DNA from 2 places in the Luteibacter sp. 329MFSha genome. Region 2 is predicted to be linked to the other one. Evidence: riboswitches for the same ligand, from Rfam matches in the RefSeq annotation. Region 2 holds a riboswitch; the other holds the start of a gene.
What was found. Region 2 has a riboswitch for thiamine pyrophosphate ahead of thiC (phosphomethylpyrimidine synthase ThiC). Riboswitches for the same ligand answer to the same signal wherever they lie in the genome.
Positions count from the first base shown of each region.

Region 1: another riboswitch for thiamine pyrophosphate. It lies ahead of BMW54_RS14420 (TonB-dependent siderophore receptor); the one in region 2 lies ahead of thiC (phosphomethylpyrimidine synthase ThiC).

Region 1 is NZ_FOJE01000003.1:82,241-90,378, reverse strand. It holds gene BMW54_RS14430 (MASE1 domain-containing protein) at 1-346, opposite strand, end outside; gene BMW54_RS14425 (phosphotransferase enzyme family protein) at 693-1,823, shown strand; TPP riboswitch at 1,827-1,923, shown strand; gene BMW54_RS14420 (TonB-dependent siderophore receptor) at 1,980-4,154, shown strand; gene pnuC (nicotinamide riboside transporter PnuC) at 4,156-4,725, shown strand; gene BMW54_RS14410 (hypothetical protein) at 4,913-5,836, opposite strand; gene BMW54_RS14405 (DNA topoisomerase IB) at 5,902-6,984, opposite strand; gene BMW54_RS14400 (class I SAM-dependent rRNA methyltransferase) at 7,033-8,138, opposite strand, start outside.
Region 2 is NZ_FOJE01000001.1:883,196-891,333, reverse strand. It holds gene poxB (ubiquinone-dependent pyruvate dehydrogenase) at 1-316, opposite strand, end outside; gene BMW54_RS03885 (thiazole synthase) at 685-1,464, opposite strand; gene thiS (sulfur carrier protein ThiS) at 1,467-1,661, opposite strand; gene BMW54_RS03875 (FAD-dependent oxidoreductase) at 1,658-2,653, opposite strand; gene thiC (phosphomethylpyrimidine synthase ThiC) at 2,637-4,460, opposite strand; TPP riboswitch at 4,520-4,626, opposite strand; gene BMW54_RS03865 (pyridoxamine 5'-phosphate oxidase family protein) at 4,801-5,235, opposite strand; gene BMW54_RS03860 (helix-turn-helix domain-containing protein) at 5,346-5,825, opposite strand; gene fumC (class II fumarate hydratase) at 6,101-7,549, shown strand; gene BMW54_RS03850 (cupin domain-containing protein) at 7,562-7,957, shown strand; gene mqo (malate dehydrogenase (quinone)) at 7,954-8,138, shown strand, end outside.

The sequences.
Region 1 (8,138 bases), on a different contig from region 2:
ACAGCAGCGTCGCCAGGACGATCATGCCGATGTTCACCTCGCCGCCGGCACGGATGATCGGCAGGCGCGATTGCAGCCAGGCCACGATGGGCATGCAGAAGACGATCGGAGGAACGGTGTTGGCCACGGCCCAGGCCACGCCGTAGTCGGACATGTGCACGAAGGCCATCTCGGCGATGGGCAACGCTTCGCCGACGGCGAGGGCCGGCCAGAACTTCCGGGGAACGAGCAGCAGGCACGCCATGCGCAGCCCGGCGGTGAGCATCCAGTGCGAGAACGAAAAATTGCGGGTCAGCTCGTAACAGGCCGCGTAGGCGCCCGCGACGGCTACGTATCGACCCCACACCAACGCGTCCCTGTTCATTCCGCCCACGGTAGTCCCCCTAGGTCGATCTTGTCCTTACATGATTGGTCGTTCGCCTGTCTGGCGCGTTTCGTCGGCTGGCCGGAGCCACGCGGACCCCTTTCACACACCCGCTCCCGTGAGGGTAGTCTGAAGGTATATCGGCCCGTTCGCCATGGATTGGACACGTTTTTGAAGGATTTGCCGATTAAGGGCCCCGTTTGTTCTCAAGAGTCGGCTGCGCGAGCCTCCCGCCCCCCTTGCCGCGGGACCGGGACTGCCGCCAGGGCGCCCGACCGGCGCAAGCGACCGGGCCGTACGGGGCCGCGTCCCGCACTAAAATCCCCGGATGACCCACGCCCCCCATCTCGCCCACGGCCTCGCCGGCGACCAGCTCGAGCCCGACTGGCCGGCCCTGCGTCGCGACGAACTCGCCGCGATCGTCGAACGGCTCCCGTCGCTCGGCACGCTTCGCTCGCTGGACTGGCGCAGCCCGCGGCCGCTGTCCGCGGCGGCCCTGGTGACGACGGACCGGGGGCGCTACTTCGTGAAGCGGCACCATCGTTCCGTCCGGGACGAACACACGCTCGCCGAGGAACATCGCTTCGCGAGGCACCTGCGCGAAAGCGATATTCCCGTACCGCGCACCGTGCGGGCCGGGGACGGCACGTCCGTCCTTTCCGCCGGCGACTGGGTCTACGAAGTGCACGAGGCGGCGCGAGGCCTGGATGTCTACCGCGACGCGTATTCCTGGTCGCCGATCGATGGCGAGCATCACGCGCGCGCGGCGGGCGCCATGCTGGCCCGCCTGCATGACGCCGCGCGCGGCTACGCCGCGCCGCAGCGCGAGACGCACATCCTCGTCGCGCGCGCGGAGATCCTCGCGGCGGCCGAGCCGGCTCGCGTCATCGACGCGCAGCTTCCTTCACGTCCGGCGCTCGCGCGCTACCTGCGGGAGCGCGACTGGCGAGCCGAACTCGCCGACGCGATCGCACCCTGGCACGCGCGCGCCATCCGTGGCATCGCGATGCAGGCCCGCCTGTGGACCCATGGCGACTGGCACGTCTCCAATCTCTGCTGGAGCGGCGCCGGCGACGACGCCTCGATCACCGACGTCCTCGACCTCGGCCTCTCGGCGGAGACGTTCGCGCTGTTCGACCTCGCCACCGCGATCGAGCGCAACGCGATCGCGTGGCTCGACGTCGACCGCGGCGACATCGGGCGCGCGGATCTCGCCCGCGCGCTCGTCGACGGCTACCGGTCCGTGCGGCCGCTCGCGGCGGGCGACCTCGCGCTCCTCGTCGATCTGCTGCCGCTGGTGCACATCGACTTCGCCCTCTCCGAGGTCGAATACTTCGAGGGCATCACCGGCCGCCGCGACCATGCGGACGTGGCCTACCACACGTTCCTGCTCGGCCACGCGCGCTGGTTCGCCACCGGACACGGCCGTACGTTCCTCGACCGGATTGTGGTTCAATAACGGTTCTAGAAGCGGGGGTGCCCGGCGATCGCCGGGCTGAGAGAGTCCCTTGGAACCTGACCCGGTTAGTACCGGCGTAGGGAGCTTGCAGATCCACGGATGGCCCGATGGGGCCCGTGGTTCGCCGTCGCTTCGTCCATGGACCCGAAGACGACGATGATCCTTGCCCGTACCCCGCTCGCCCTTGCCATCCTTGCGTTCGCCGCCACGGCGCACGCCGCGGACGACGCGCCCCCGCAGGCGCGCACGCTGCCCACCGTGGACGTCCACGCGACGACGACGGACAGCTACCGCGCCGCCGACTCGCAGCTGGATACGTTCGGCAGCTTCGGCAGCGCGCCGCTGCACGATACGCCCGCGGCGATCACGGTCATCACGCGCGCGCAGATCGACGATCGCCAGCCCCGCACGCTGAGCGAACTGGTGCGTGGCGACGCCGCGATCACCGACAACTACGCGCCGGCGGGTTACTACCAGGATGTCTCCATCCGCGGCTTCCCGCTCGACCTCGCGACAGGCTTCCGTTTCAACGGGATGATCATGTCGGCGGAGCAGCTGCTCGCGCTCGAAGGCAAGGAGCGCGTCGAGGTGCTGAAGGGGCTGGGCGGACTCGAGGCCGGCGTGGTCGAGCCCGGCGGCCTCGTCAACTACGTCAGCAAGCGGCCGGCGGACGTCCATAACGTGACGATCGGAACCGATTCGCACGGCTCGAACTACGAGGCCCTCGACCTGGGCGCCTGGTTCTCGCCGTCGTTCGGCCTGCGCGTCAATGCCGCGAACGAGAAGACGCACTCCTACATCGAACACGCCGATGGCCGGCGCAGCTTCGTCTCCATCGCGGCCGACTGGAAGATCACCGATAAGGCGACCCTGCTGCTCGACACCGATTACCAGACGAGTGGACAACGCTCGGCGTCCGGCTACCAGTTGCTCGGGGGCACGACGGTGCCCGCCCATGCGAGCCGCACGCGCCTGCTCGGCTACCAGTCGTGGCAGCGGCCGGTGGGCATCCATTCCAGCAATACGTCGCTGCGCTTCAACTACCGCTTCAGCGACAACTGGAACGCGCAGGTCTCGGCGGGGCACAGCCACACCGTCATCGACGACAACGTCGCGTTCGCCTACGGGTGCTTCTACGCCGAATCCTGTGCATCCGGCGCCACGCCCGGTTACTTCTTCGCACCCAACGGCGACTACGACGTCTACGATTTCCGCAGCCCCGACGACACGCGGCAGAACGACGAAGTGCGCGGCGTCGTCACCGGCAGCTTCGCGACGGGAAGCGTCGACCACGAGCTCAACGTCGGCGCCACGAGCTTCCGCCGGACCATCGACCGCCGCGCCTACGTGTACGACTACGTCGGCACCGCCAACATCTACGATCGTGTCGTGCCGTCGTTCGCACCGTCGCCGAACGAGCCGGGTCCGTCGGTCCGCCGCCTGACGAGCTGGCAGCGCACGCTGTTCGCGATCGACCGGATCCACCTGGGCGAGCAATGGCAGGTGCTCGCCGGCACGCGCTTCGTCCGCCTCGACGAAAGCGCCTACGACGACACCGGCGCGATCGAACGCCACACGCGGAGCAGCCAGTCGCTGCCGCAGGCCGCCGTGCTCTGGCAGCCGACCGCGCCGTTGACGACCTACGTGAGCTACGGCGAGGGCCTGTCCCTCGGCCGCGAGGCGCCGTACTGGACGTCGAATGGCGGCACCACGCTGGCTCCGTTGCATTCGCGTCAGGTGGAGGCGGGCGTGAAGTACGCCATCGGCGAGGGCCTCGACCTGCAGGCGGCGGTGTATCGCATCCGTCAGGCGTACCAGTTCGCGCGTCCGGACGACACGGCGGAAGGCTTCACGTTCGTGCAGCAGGGCCAGGAGGTGCACACGGGCGTGGAACTCAACCTCGCGGGGCGGATCACGGAGAACCTGCGCCTCACCGCCAGCCTGAACGCGATCCGCGCGCGCGCCGAGAACACGGGGGCGCCGACTTACGAAGGCCACCAGGTGGTCAACGTACCGCGCTGGCGCAGCGCCGTGTACGCCGATTACAGCCTGCCGTTCGCGCCAGGCCTGGCCATCCTGGGCGGCTGGCGCTACGCGGGCAGCAACGTGGCGACACCCGACGGGGCCACGCGCGTGCCGGCGTACAACGTGTTCGACGCGGGGCTGCGGTTCGCCACGCAGGTGGGCGGCCATGCGCTGACGTGGCGCCTGAATGTGGATAACGTGTTCAACCGGTTCTACTGGCGCGACACGGGCAGTTCCGGTGGCGACAGCTATCTGTTCCCGGGCATGCCGCGACTGGCCCGCCTGTCGGTGACCTATGAGCTTTGAGCTGTCCCTGTTCGAGCTGTTCGCCGCGCTGGTCAGCGCGGCGGGCGTGTGGCTGACGGCGCGGCGCAGCCCGTGGTGCTGGCCCGTCGGGCTCGTCTCGGTCGTGGCCTATGCGTGGATCTTCGTCGACGCGCGGCTTTACTCGGACACGCTGCTGCAGGCGATCTTCGCGGTGCTCATCCTGTATGGATGGCATCGATGGACGCGCAACCTCGACGGCAGCGGTCACGTCCGCGTCGCGGCGCTCGCCCCGCGCGAGGCCGTCGCCCATCTCGCCCTCGGCACGGCCGCGGCGCTCGCGCTCGGTTACGCCATGCACCGTTACACCGATGCGTCGCTGCCCTGGCTCGACGCCGCGCTCACCGCGTTCAGCCTCGTCGCGCAGTGGTGGCAGGCGCGTCGCCATGCGGCCGCGTGGTGGCTGTGGATCGCGGTGGACGTGATCTACGTCGGCGAGTACCTCTACAAATCGCTGCCGGTCACGGCGGTGCTCTACGCGGGCTTCGTCGTCCTCGCCGCCATCGGATTGCGGGCGTGGCGCGCGGAGCGGTCGGTGCCCGTGCAGGCTTAGGTCAAGCCACCGTGAAATCCGACCGATTTTTCAGAAAACTTCCATATCCGAACTGCGGCGGACCACGCAAAATTCACTGGTCGCCGCGGGTTGGACGTGTTTGCTCAAGGATTTGAGCCCTGTACCAACCGGTGAACGGCAACGGCCGGGGCGTGGGACGCGCCCCGGCCGTTCTTCATTGGAGGGTTCACTTCGTGCGCGGCGTCGTGCCCCAGTCCTCGGGCTGGAAGCTCAGGTGCAGCACGGCCCGCGTTCCGTTCTCGAGGGGCGGGTTGTATTCGAGCGTCGTGCAGCCCGTGGCCTGTTGCCGCGCGGCGGCCAGTGACATCACCTTGGCGAGCTGGCTACGGGTGGATGTCGAGCCCGCGCGGTTCGCGGGTAACAGCACGCGATACCCATCGGCGCTCACGCCGTCCTTCAGGTCGGCCGGCGGCGCCTGGCCGGGCGTCGCCACGAGGATGTCCATCCGCCGTCCGCAGTTGCCCACGCTGACGATGTCGACGCCATCGAGCAGGCTCGCGACGAAACGATCCGCGTTCTCTGCCAGGCTGTCGACGGCCTCGACCGCGGTGCTCAGCCGGATCTTCACGAAATAGAGCTTGCGGTAGAACAGGTACGCGCGCGAGGTGAGCATGTCCTGCTGGGCGTCGAAGACGATCGGCAGGAACCGGCCTTCGGCCTTCCTGCCACCGGCGAGGTTGGCGGTGTAGGCGCTCTCGTCGCCCCACCACACGTTGCGGTAGATCTGCTGGCGTTCGGCGAACGCCACCGATTCGCGGAAATCTTCCGCCGCGCGCTTGAGCATGGCCGCGTTGTCGCCTTCGCCCGCCGGATAGATGAAGACGTCGGCGATCAGCCAGTCGGCGTTGTCGATGTGATAACGCAGCGATACACCCGCGGCGATGTCGCCTTCGTCGGCGTAGTTCTTCACCGCGGCGAGCGTCGCGTCGGCGAGACGCCGCGGCGCGACGATCCAGGTGTCGTCCACCACGCCGCGATGCTCCTGCATGTCCGGCAGGCTGACGGGGCCGGCGTTCGCCGCTTCCTGGGCATGCACGCCCGCGCCGGCCAGCAGGCCGAGCAGGGCGGGAACGAGCTTCCATCGAGACATCTTCACCACGACCCCTGACTCATCGAACCCCTTCCCCGTGCGCGCACTATAGCCATCCATTCGTCTCAACGGGAGCGCTTCGACGCACGTAGCCGTCGGCGCAGAAAAGCCAGGGTGGACGCTTCCAATTTTCGGGGATAGCGGAGGCCCGCCGGCGGCACGCAGCGATGCAGTTTGCCCTCGGTCCAGCCGGTGAAGACCTCCGGGTGGATGTACGAAGCGCGACATACCGCCGGAGTGTTGCCAAGCACGGCGGCGACCTGCTTGACGGCCTGCGCGAGGGCCGCCTTGATCGCGCGCTCGCCCCCCTCGTCGGGTAGCGCCGTCGTGCCGAGCACGCCCATCGCGTGCACGGTGCCGCCCCAGGTGCGGAAGTCCTTCGCGGTGAATTCGCCGCCGGTCACCTCGCGCAGGTAGTCGTTGACCATGCCCGAGTCGACAGGCTGTGGGTGGCCGTCGTCGTCGATGTACTGGAAGAGCCGCTGCCCGGGCAGCTCCTGGACGCGGCGCACCGCTTTCACGAGTCGCTTGTCGTCGAGTTCGACGTCGCGCCATAGCCCGCTCTTGCCGCGGAAATGAAACGTGATGCGACCCTTGCGCATGGCGACGTGTCGCGAGCGCAGCGTCGTCAGGCCATACGAGTTGTTCTGCTTCGCGTAGGCGTCGTTTCCGACGCGGATCATCGTCTCTTCCAGCAGGCTGACGACCAGCGCGAGCACCTTCTCGCGCGGCAGGCCGGGCAGCGCCAGATCCTTGCGCAGGCGGCGACGAAGGCGGGGCAGGGCCTCGCCGAACTCCACGATGCGCTCGAACTTGCCCTGCGAGCGCGTGTCGCGCCAGCGCGGGTGATAACGGTACTGCTTGCGTGCCCGCGCGTCGCGCCCGGTCGCCTGCAGGTGGCCGCGCTCGTCGGGGCAGATCCAGACGTTCGTATACGCCGGGGGGATCGCCAGCGAGCGGATGCGCGCGATCACGTTCTCGTCGGTGATCCTGCGGCCATCGGGCCCGATGTAGGCGAAGCTCTTTCCGCGCTTGCAACGCGTGATGCCTTCATCGGTGTCGCAGACATAGACGAGGCCCGCCGCTTTCGCGTGGGCCTTCTCGACGCTCGCCGCCGCGAGGGCGTTGGCCGGTGGGTTCCTGGACATGGCCGGGACTATGTCCCGGCGACCGATCAAGGCCGGGTGAACGCCTCGTCAGCCGACGCGGCAGAACACCGCCTTGAGGTAGCGGTTCTCCGGGACGTTGCTCGCCACCGGATGGTCGGGGCCGGCACCGGCGACGTCGAGCACCTGGATGTCGCGCCCGGCGTTGAGCGCGACGCGGCGGATCATCTCGAGGAAGTCGCTCTCGCCGACCAGCCCGGTGCACGAGCAGGTCAGCAGGATGCCGCCCGGCGCCAGGACATCGAGCGCCGTCCGGTTCATCGCGAAGTACTTCTTCAGCGCGTTGACCACCTGGTTGCGATCGCGCGTGAGCTTGGGCGGATCGAGCACGACCGCGTCCCACGTCTCGCCGCGGGCGATCGCGGCGCGCAGCCACTCGAAGACGTCGCCCTGCTCGAAGGTGGCGGCCACGCCGTTCATGCGGGCGTTCTCGCGCGCGACCTCGAGGATCGCCGCGTCGGCGTCGACGCCGGTGGCCTCGCGTGCGCCGGCCTTCATCGCGTGCACGGCGAAGCCGCCGGCGTTGCAGCAGAGGTCGAGCACGCGGCGGCCGCGCGCCAGTTCGGCGAAGCGGCGGCGGTTGTCGCGCTGGTCGGCGAAGAACCCGGTCTTGTGGCCGAGGCCCGGCGCGGCGTGGAACGCCAGGCCGTGCTCGTGCACGTCGACGGCCGTCGGCGCGTCGTTGGAGCGCACGTCGAACGATTCCTGGCGCTGCACGTGCTGCTCGGCGAACCAGTACAGGGAAGCACCCGGGAAATGACGCTGCAGCGCCGCGTGGATCGTCTCGCGGAAGCGCCACATGCCGGCGGCGAAATACTCCACCACCAGGTGATCCGCATAGCGGTCGACGACGAGGCCCGAAAGGCCGTCGCCTTCGCTGTGGACGACGCGCCACGCGTCGCTCACCTCGTCCAGGCGCAGCAGCTCGCGGCGCAGTTCGACGGCGCGCGCGATGCGCTGCGCGATCCAGTCGTCGTCGATGTCGACGTCGGGGTCGGTCGTCAGCAGCCGCAGCGCGACGCGCGCGTGGCCGTTCCAGAAGCCGCGGCCGACGAAGCGGCCCTTCGCGTCGTGCACGTCCACGACGCTGCCGGGCGGCAGTCGGTCGTCGGGCTTCACGATCTGCGCGGACCAGA
Region 2 (8,138 bases):
CGGTGCTCGGGATGTGCGCGGCGATCGCCAGGACGGGAACGCGGTTCCGGTGGGCGTCGAACAGGCCGTTGATGAGGTGGAGATTGCCGGGGCCGCAGCTACCGGCGCAGACGGCGAGTTTCCCGGTCAGGTGCGCCTCGGCGCCGGCCGCGAAGGCCGCGCTTTCCTCGTGGCGCATGTGGATCCATTCGATGGAACCCATGCGCCGCAGGGAATCGGTGAATCCGTTGAGGGAATCGCCGACCACGCCGTAGATTCTCTCGACGCCGGCCGACGCCAGCGCTTCCGCCATATAGTCCGCAGCCTTTCTCGTCATGGTCTTACCTTGTGATGGGTGGGTTGCGCCAACCGACAGGCATGCCACGGGCACGTCATGCAGCGCGCCGGAGCGGCATGGACACTCGTCGTCGACGACACAGATTGAAGTCTGCCCGGCACAAATATCTTGGGCCTATCCCCCGCATGGGGTGCGCATTTGGACAACGCATCCCTCGTGCGCAAGATGCGACAACCGCGCGAACGTGGACCATTGGGAGGACAGCCGGTGCGGCAGGCGTCCGTTGCTGGACGCGACCGCTATCGCCTGGCCTTCGCCGTCACGCAGGCACCCGGGCCGGGGGGGCTAAGCGGGAACACCCATCGCTAAATATGCCGCCCCGGTCACCATCGCGTTTCCCGACACGCTCACGTCCACTGCGCGAGTCCCATGACCGGCGTCGATGGGGACGCCATGTCGCGTTCGCCCATGGGGCCGGCAAGCCACGCCGAGCGCCCCGCGCCGACGGCCGCGGCGAACGCAGCGGCCATTCGCACCGGGTCGCCGGCACGTGCGACGGCGGTATTGAGCAACACGGCGTCGTAGCCCATCTCCATGGCCGCCGCGGCCTGGGATGGAAGACCGATCCCGGCGTCCACGATGAGCGGCACGTCGGGAAAATGCGCGCGCAGCGTACGCAGCGCATATGGATCCGTGAGGCCCCGACCGCTACCGATCGGCGCCGCCCAGGGCATCAGCACGCGACAGCCGGCATCCAGGAGGCGGCCCGCGACGCCCAGATCGTCGGTCGTGTACGGAAAGACTTCGAAACCCTCCGCACAGAGAATCCGCGCCGCCTCCACCAACCCGAACACATCGGGACGCAACGTGTCGTCGTCGCCGATCACCTCCAGCTTGATCCATGGCGTATCGAACAGTTCGCGCGCCATGTGGGCGGTCGTCACCGCGTCCTTCACCGTGTGGCAGCCCGCCGTGTTCGGCAGGATGCGACAGCCAAGACCCTGGACCAGCTTCCAGAACGGCTGGCCGCCGCTGGGCCCACCGGACTCGCGTCGCAGCGACACCGTGACGATCTCGCTTCGCGCGGCACGGACCGCATGCTCCAGACAAGCCGGCGACGGGTACTGGGCCGTGCCGAGCAGGAGTCGCGAGGACAACCTGCGCCCGTAAAGGTCGAGGTCGTCCATCGTCATCCTCCCTGCATCGGGGCGAGCACTTCGACGTGGTCGCCGTCGTCGAGGCGCGTCTGCTCGCGCTGGCTACGAGGAACGAAGCAACCGTTGACGGCGGTGGCCACGGCGGCGCCCGACAGTGCCATGCGCTCCAGCAACGCGGCAAGGTTCGCCGCATGCGGCTGCGCCTCGCCATTGACGAAGATGGTCATGCGGCCTCCGCGTAGCGTGCAGACAACCGATCGCCCAGTCTCTCCGCATACCACGGCGAAAGCAGGAACCCGTGGCGGTAGAGTCCGTTGAACGCGGTCACCCTGCCCCTCTCCACCAGTCGCGGAAGGTTGTCGGGAAACGCCGGGCGAACGCCCGCGCCGAGCTCGACGATTTCAGCGTCGGCCAGCGCGGGATGCAGCGCGTAGGCGGCGTTGAGCAGCTCCACCGCGGAGCGCACGGTGACCGGATGCCCGTCCGGACTCTCGACCGTGGTGGCGCCGACCATGAGCAGACCGTCGTCGCGTGGGACGATGTATACGGGCGTCCGTGGATGCAACAGCCGCACGGGACGCGACAGGCGTACGTCGCGGCTTCGCAGGATCACCATCTCGCCACGCACGCCTCGCAGGTCAGGCAGATCGTCGCATGCCGCGAGGCCGCGGCAGTCGACGACAGGTACCCCGTCGAAGTCGTCGGGCCGCACGTCGCCGTCGTATTCGATGCGCCCACCGTCACGCTCGATCGCGGCGGCCGCCGCGAGAAGCGCCTTGCGCGGATCGAGGTGCGCCTCGTTGGCGAACCACAGCCCGCGACGGAAGCGGCCCGCGAGATCCGGCTCGAGCGCGGTGATGCCCTCGCCGTCGACCCACGCGTGATCGCGGGTCCGCATCGCCATGCGCTCGAGCTCCGCGCCATCGCGAGGAAGCGCGAGCACGAGGGTGCCCGCCTGCGTAACGGCGGGAACCTTCGCGGGCCACCATGTCAGGGCGAGCCGCCCCCGCTCGCAGACGACGGGCTCGGCGCCATCCATCTCGCAGAACGGCGCGAGCATCCCGCCGGCCATCCACGAACAGGCATCGCGCCCGATTGCGGGAGCCCGCTCGTAGATGCTGACCCGTGCGCCGCGTGCCGACAGGGCCAGCCCCGCCGACAGACCCGCGACGCCAGCGCCGATGATCGCCACGGGCATGCCTTCAAGCGGCCGGGACATACAACGCTCCACCGCCCGCGACGAATTCCTCGGACTTGGACGCCATGCCGGCGAGCGCCTCGGCATCCTGGCGAAGATCCTGCGAGATCTTCATCGAACAGAACTTCGGACCGCACATCGAACAGAAGTGGGCGACCTTGTGCGCGTCCTTCGGCAACGTCGCATCGTGGTACGCGCGGGCCGTGTCGGGGTCGAGCGCGAGGTTGAACTGGTCTTCCCAGCGGAACTCGAAGCGGGCGCGCGAAAGCGCGTCGTCACGCAGCTTCGCGGCCGGATGGCCCTTGGCGAGGTCGGCCGCATGCGCAGCAATGCGATAGGTGATCACCCCGACCTTCACGTCGTCCCGGTCGGGCAGCCCGAGGTGCTCCTTCGGCGTGACGTAACACAGCATCGCCGTACCGAACCAGCCGATCATGGCCGCGCCGATACCGGAGGTGATGTGGTCGTAGCCCGGTGCCACGTCCGTCGTCAGGGGCCCGAGCGTGTAGAACGGCGCCTCGCCGCACGACGCGAGCTGCTTCTCCATGTTCACCTTGATCTTGTGCATGGGCACATGACCCGGTCCTTCGATCATCACCTGACACCCGTGCTCCCACGCGATGCGCGTGAGCTCGCCCAGCGTTTCGAGCTCCGCGAACTGCGCCGCGTCGTTCGCGTCGGCGATCGAGCCGGGCCGCAGTCCGTCGCCGAGCGAAAGCGACACGTCGTACTGGCGGCAGATCTCGCAGATCTCGCGAAAACGTTCGTACAGAAAGCTCTCGCGATGACCCGCGAGGCACCAGCGCGCCATGATCGACCCGCCGCGGCTGACGATCCCGGTAACACGGCGAGCCGTCAGCGGCACGTGCGCGAGCCGGACGCCCGCGTGGATGGTGAAGTAGTCCACCCCCTGCTCCGCCTGTTCGATCAGCGTGTCGCGAAAGACCTCCCAGGTCAGCTTCAGCGGGTCGCCGCCGACTTTCTCGAGGGCCTGGTAGATGGGGACGGTCCCGATGGGCACGGAAGCGTTGCGCATGATCCACGAGCGGATGTTGTGGATGTTCCGCCCCGTGGAAAGATCCATCACGGTGTCCGCGCCCCAGCGCGTCGACCACACGAGTTTCTCGACCTCCTCGGCCACGCCGGAACTGACGGCCGAGTTGCCGATGTTGGCGTTCACCTTCACGAGGAAGTTCCGGCCGATCACCATCGGCTCGAGCTCGGGATGGTTGATGTTCGCCGGCAGGATCGCGCGTCCACGGGCGATCTCGCTGCGCACGAATTCCGGTGTGACGAACGCGGGAATCTCCGCCCCGAAGTCCTCGCCATCCGCGCGGCGCGCATCGGCATCCTCGAGCGCCATCGTCCGGCCGAGATTCTCGCGAAACGCCGCGTAGACCATCTCCTCCGTCACGATGCCCGCCACCGCGAACTCGAACTGGGTGACCGGCTGCCCGGTGCGTCCGCGACGCAACGGCACGCTGGCGGGACACGCCGCCACGACGGCGTCGGCGCTCTGGCTGCCATTGTCTTCGGGCCGCACGGGCCGCCCCTCGATGCGTTCGAAGTCGCGGCGCTCGATCCACGCTCGTCGCACGTGCGGGAGGCCCTTCGCCAGATCGATGACCACCTCGGGATCGGTGTACGGCCCCGACGCGTCGTACAGGTTCAGCGGCGCTTCCTTCGGATCGCTCAGGACCACCTGGCGGAACGGGACGCGCATGTCCGGGTAGCCCGGCGGCGAAAGATGGATCTTGCGCGACCCGCGGATCGGGCCGGTGGTGACATCGGCCGGTGCGGCGTGGCTGGATGGCGTGCTGGAAATCATGGATCTCTTCTCCTGGAGGATGGGAGATCCGGGTGACGATCGTCAGGGCGCACGCCCTCGGCGCGCTGCATTCCCGTCCCTTCGCCGGCATGACCCGGATCAGGTTCAAAGGGTCCGGCTGCCGCCATCTCAGCCCTGCCAACGCAGGACACCCCTCGGAACGGGTCAGAGCCTACCGCAGATTTTCGGCGCGGCGAAAGCCCCCGGATGAGGGGCCGCGTGAAGATCGGATCCGGAAGGCGACGAACGTTACGAGGGCCGGGCAGGAGCGCACCTGGGCGCGATAGGGCGTTCGCGAGAGGCCCCGATCGCGCCCAGGTGCGCTCCTACCGGCCAACGATCAGGGAATGATCTCCCCCTCGTCCATGCCGTCCCACCACGTGATCCGGACGGCCTTCACCTTGATCAGCACCAGCCCGGGTGTGTCCACGCCGTCCTTGAACCAGCGCTCCAGATCGCTCTGCCAATGGCGTTCGAGTTCCGCCTTTTCGCGAATGATCTGACCGCGGCCTTCCACCGCCACGAACAGCGGCGGCTTGCCGAGTAGCGACTTCGAACCGGTGAACGACAGCGCCACGGCGGGATTGGCCTCGATCTCGCCGACGACGTGCGTCTCTTCCAGCGAGAAGAACCAGCTGTCGCCGTCGTACTCGACGTCGCCGTTGTTGCTCATCGGGCGTCCGGCGATCTCGCCGTTCGCCGCATGGGTCTGCAGCATCGCGAAGTCGATGCCAGCCATTTTCTTCGAGAGGTCTTCGAGCGTCTTTATCGTCATGGGGGTCTCCTTGGTACGAGGAGACTGCGATGCGATACGGCAGGACACCGTGAAAAGCGGGTGGTGCCAAAGTGGTCACGCGGCGTGGTGACCGCGAGTCGTCCCGCATGTCAGACGGAGGCGCCCTGTTCCTTTCGATAAAGGTTCGGCGTCGTGCCGACCGCGGCCTTGAAGGACCGCGTGAAATGGGCCTGGTCGTTGAAGCCGCATGCCACGGCGATCTGCGCCAGCGTGTCGGTGGTGCCGACGATCTGCCGGCACGCATGCTCAATGCGCTTCTTGTGGCGCCAGCGATGCGGGCTTTCACCGAACGTCGCCTTGAACGCGCGGCTGAAATAGCCCCGTGAGAGACGGCACGCGGAGGCGAGGTCGGAGATCGACAGGTTGTTGTCCAGGCGAGCGAGCGCGACCTTCTCCACGGTGGCGACCTGCCACGGCGCCAGTCCGTTGTGCGTGCCGGGCCGGGCCCGTACCGAAGCGGCGTGCCGGTGAAGCCGGAGCGCCTGTTCGATGTAGTAGGCGCAGGCGCGGCGGTCGGCGCGCTCCGCGTCCGCGATCTGCCGCAGCGCGAGCTGGAGCAGCCGCTGCACGTCGTGTATCGGGGAACTTCCAACGCCCGCGGGCGCCGATGGAAGTGAGCTGTCGATTCGCATGAAAGTCACCATCTTCAGTGGTCGAAGACGGACCCGATGCTATCGAAGCGCCTCCGCCGTTTGACCCCCTGTATGGGGGGTCGCGTCGTCGATCGGCGAACCTTGCGTCGCATAGAAAAATCGTCCGCTTCCGCTTCCTTCAAGCCGCTTCGGGGCCGCATGACCTAGCCTCCGGGAGGCATCCCGCTCACCGCCTGACCGAGGAGACCGCCTTGAACGACACGCCAAGCCTGCGTCCCGTGCCGATCGGAATCGATGCCACGGGTCGCCGCGAAGAATTCGACAGCATGGGAAAGGTTTCCGTGCCCGCCGACCGCTACTGGGGTGCGCAGACCGAACGCTCGTTGCACCATTTCGACATCGGCGGCGACCACATGCCCGTCGCGGTCTACCGCGCGTACGGATACGTGAAGAAGGCCTGCGCACTGGTGAACGCCACGGCGGGACGACTGCCGGCGTGGAAGCGCGACGCCATCGTGCAGGCGGCGGACGAAGCCATCGCGGGGAAGCTCGACGCCCATTTCCCCCTGTACGTGTGGCAGACGGGGTCGGGCACGCAATCGAACATGAACGTCAACGAGGTGCTGTCGAACCGCGCGATCCAGTTGCTCGGCGGCACGCTCGGAACGCAGCATCCCGTCGGCCCGAACGACGACGTCAACATGGGCCAGTCGTCCAACGATACGTTCCCGACCGCCATGCACGTCGCGACGGTGCTCGCCATCGACGAGCAGCTCATCCCGGCGGTGACGCGTCTCGTCGAGGTCATCGAGCGCAAGGCCGACGAATGGATGACGGTGGTGAAGATCGGCCGGACGCATCTCGAGGACGCCGTGCCGCTGACCGTCGGCCAGGAATGGCATGGCTGGGCCGGCCAGCTTCGCGCCTGTCTGGAGGCGATCGAAGCGACGCGAGGCGGACTCTATGAACTCGCCGTGGGCGGCACCGCCGTCGGCACGGGACTGAACGCGCCGCCCGGGTTCTCGCGCGACGTCGCCGCGAGCGTGGCGACATTGACGGGCAAGCCCTTCGTCACCGCGCCCAACAAGTTCGCGGCGCAGGGATCGCTCGACGCCATGGTGCGTGCGTCCGCGGGCCTCAGGGGCCTTGCCGTCGCGCTGATGAAGATCGCCAACGACATGCGCTGGCTCGCATCCGGCCCGCGCTGCGGACTGGGCGAGCTGAAGTTGCCGGACAACGAGCCGGGCTCGTCGATCATGCCCGGCAAGGTCAATCCCACGCAGTGCGAGGCGATCGTCATGATCGCGATCCAGGTGCTCGGGAACGACTCCGCCGTCGCGATAGCGGGCAGCCAGGGCAACTTCGAACTCAACGCCATGCGGCCGGTGATCATCAACAACGTGCTGCATTCCATACGCATCCTCGCCGACGGCTGCGACCGCTTCCGCGAGTTCTCCGTGGAAGGCACCGCGATCGTGCCGGAGAAGATCGCGCAGTACGTCGCGGGCAGCGTGATGCTCGTGACGGCCCTCTCGCCCGTCATCGGCTACCAGAACGCCGCGCACATCGCCGAGAAGGCCATCGCCGACGGAACAAGCCTCAAGGAGGCCGCGCTCGCCTCCGGACTGGTCGACGAAGCGCTGTTCGAGAAGACGATCCGCCCGCTGGACATGGTCGGCCATGGCCTCGCCGGCGCCTGAAGGAGTACGACGATGATTCGATGCGTAAGAATGTGGACGGGGCCCGACGGGAACTCCCTTTTCGAGGAAGGCGAGCTCGATATCGGTGCGGGACTGCACGGCCGTGCGTCCGGCCTGCCCATCGCGGTCCGCGAGCTCTCGTTCCAGGAAACGGCGACGGGCGGTTCCTTCGAATGGCACCAGGACCCGCAACCCCAGTTCGTCATCACGCTCGCCGGCACCGTGGAATTCGAGGTGAAGTCCGGGGCGACGTTCACGATCCATCCGGGCGACGTGCTGATCGCGCAGGACGACTCGGGCAGCGGCCATCGCTGGCGCCTCATCGGAAGCGAACCATGGCGGCGCGCGTACGCCGTCTATGACGCGAACACCCCACTCCATTTCACGGCGAAGAGGAACGAGGCATGAGCCAGGACAACGCCGCGCGCGTCGACGTGCTCCTCATCGGCGCGGGCATCATGAGCGCGACCACCGGCACGCTGCTCCACGCGCTGGACCCGACACTGAAGATCGCCGTGGTCGAGCGGCTCGACGACTGCGGGCTGGAAAGCTCCATGGCCTGGAACAACGCCGGCACGGGGCATGCGGC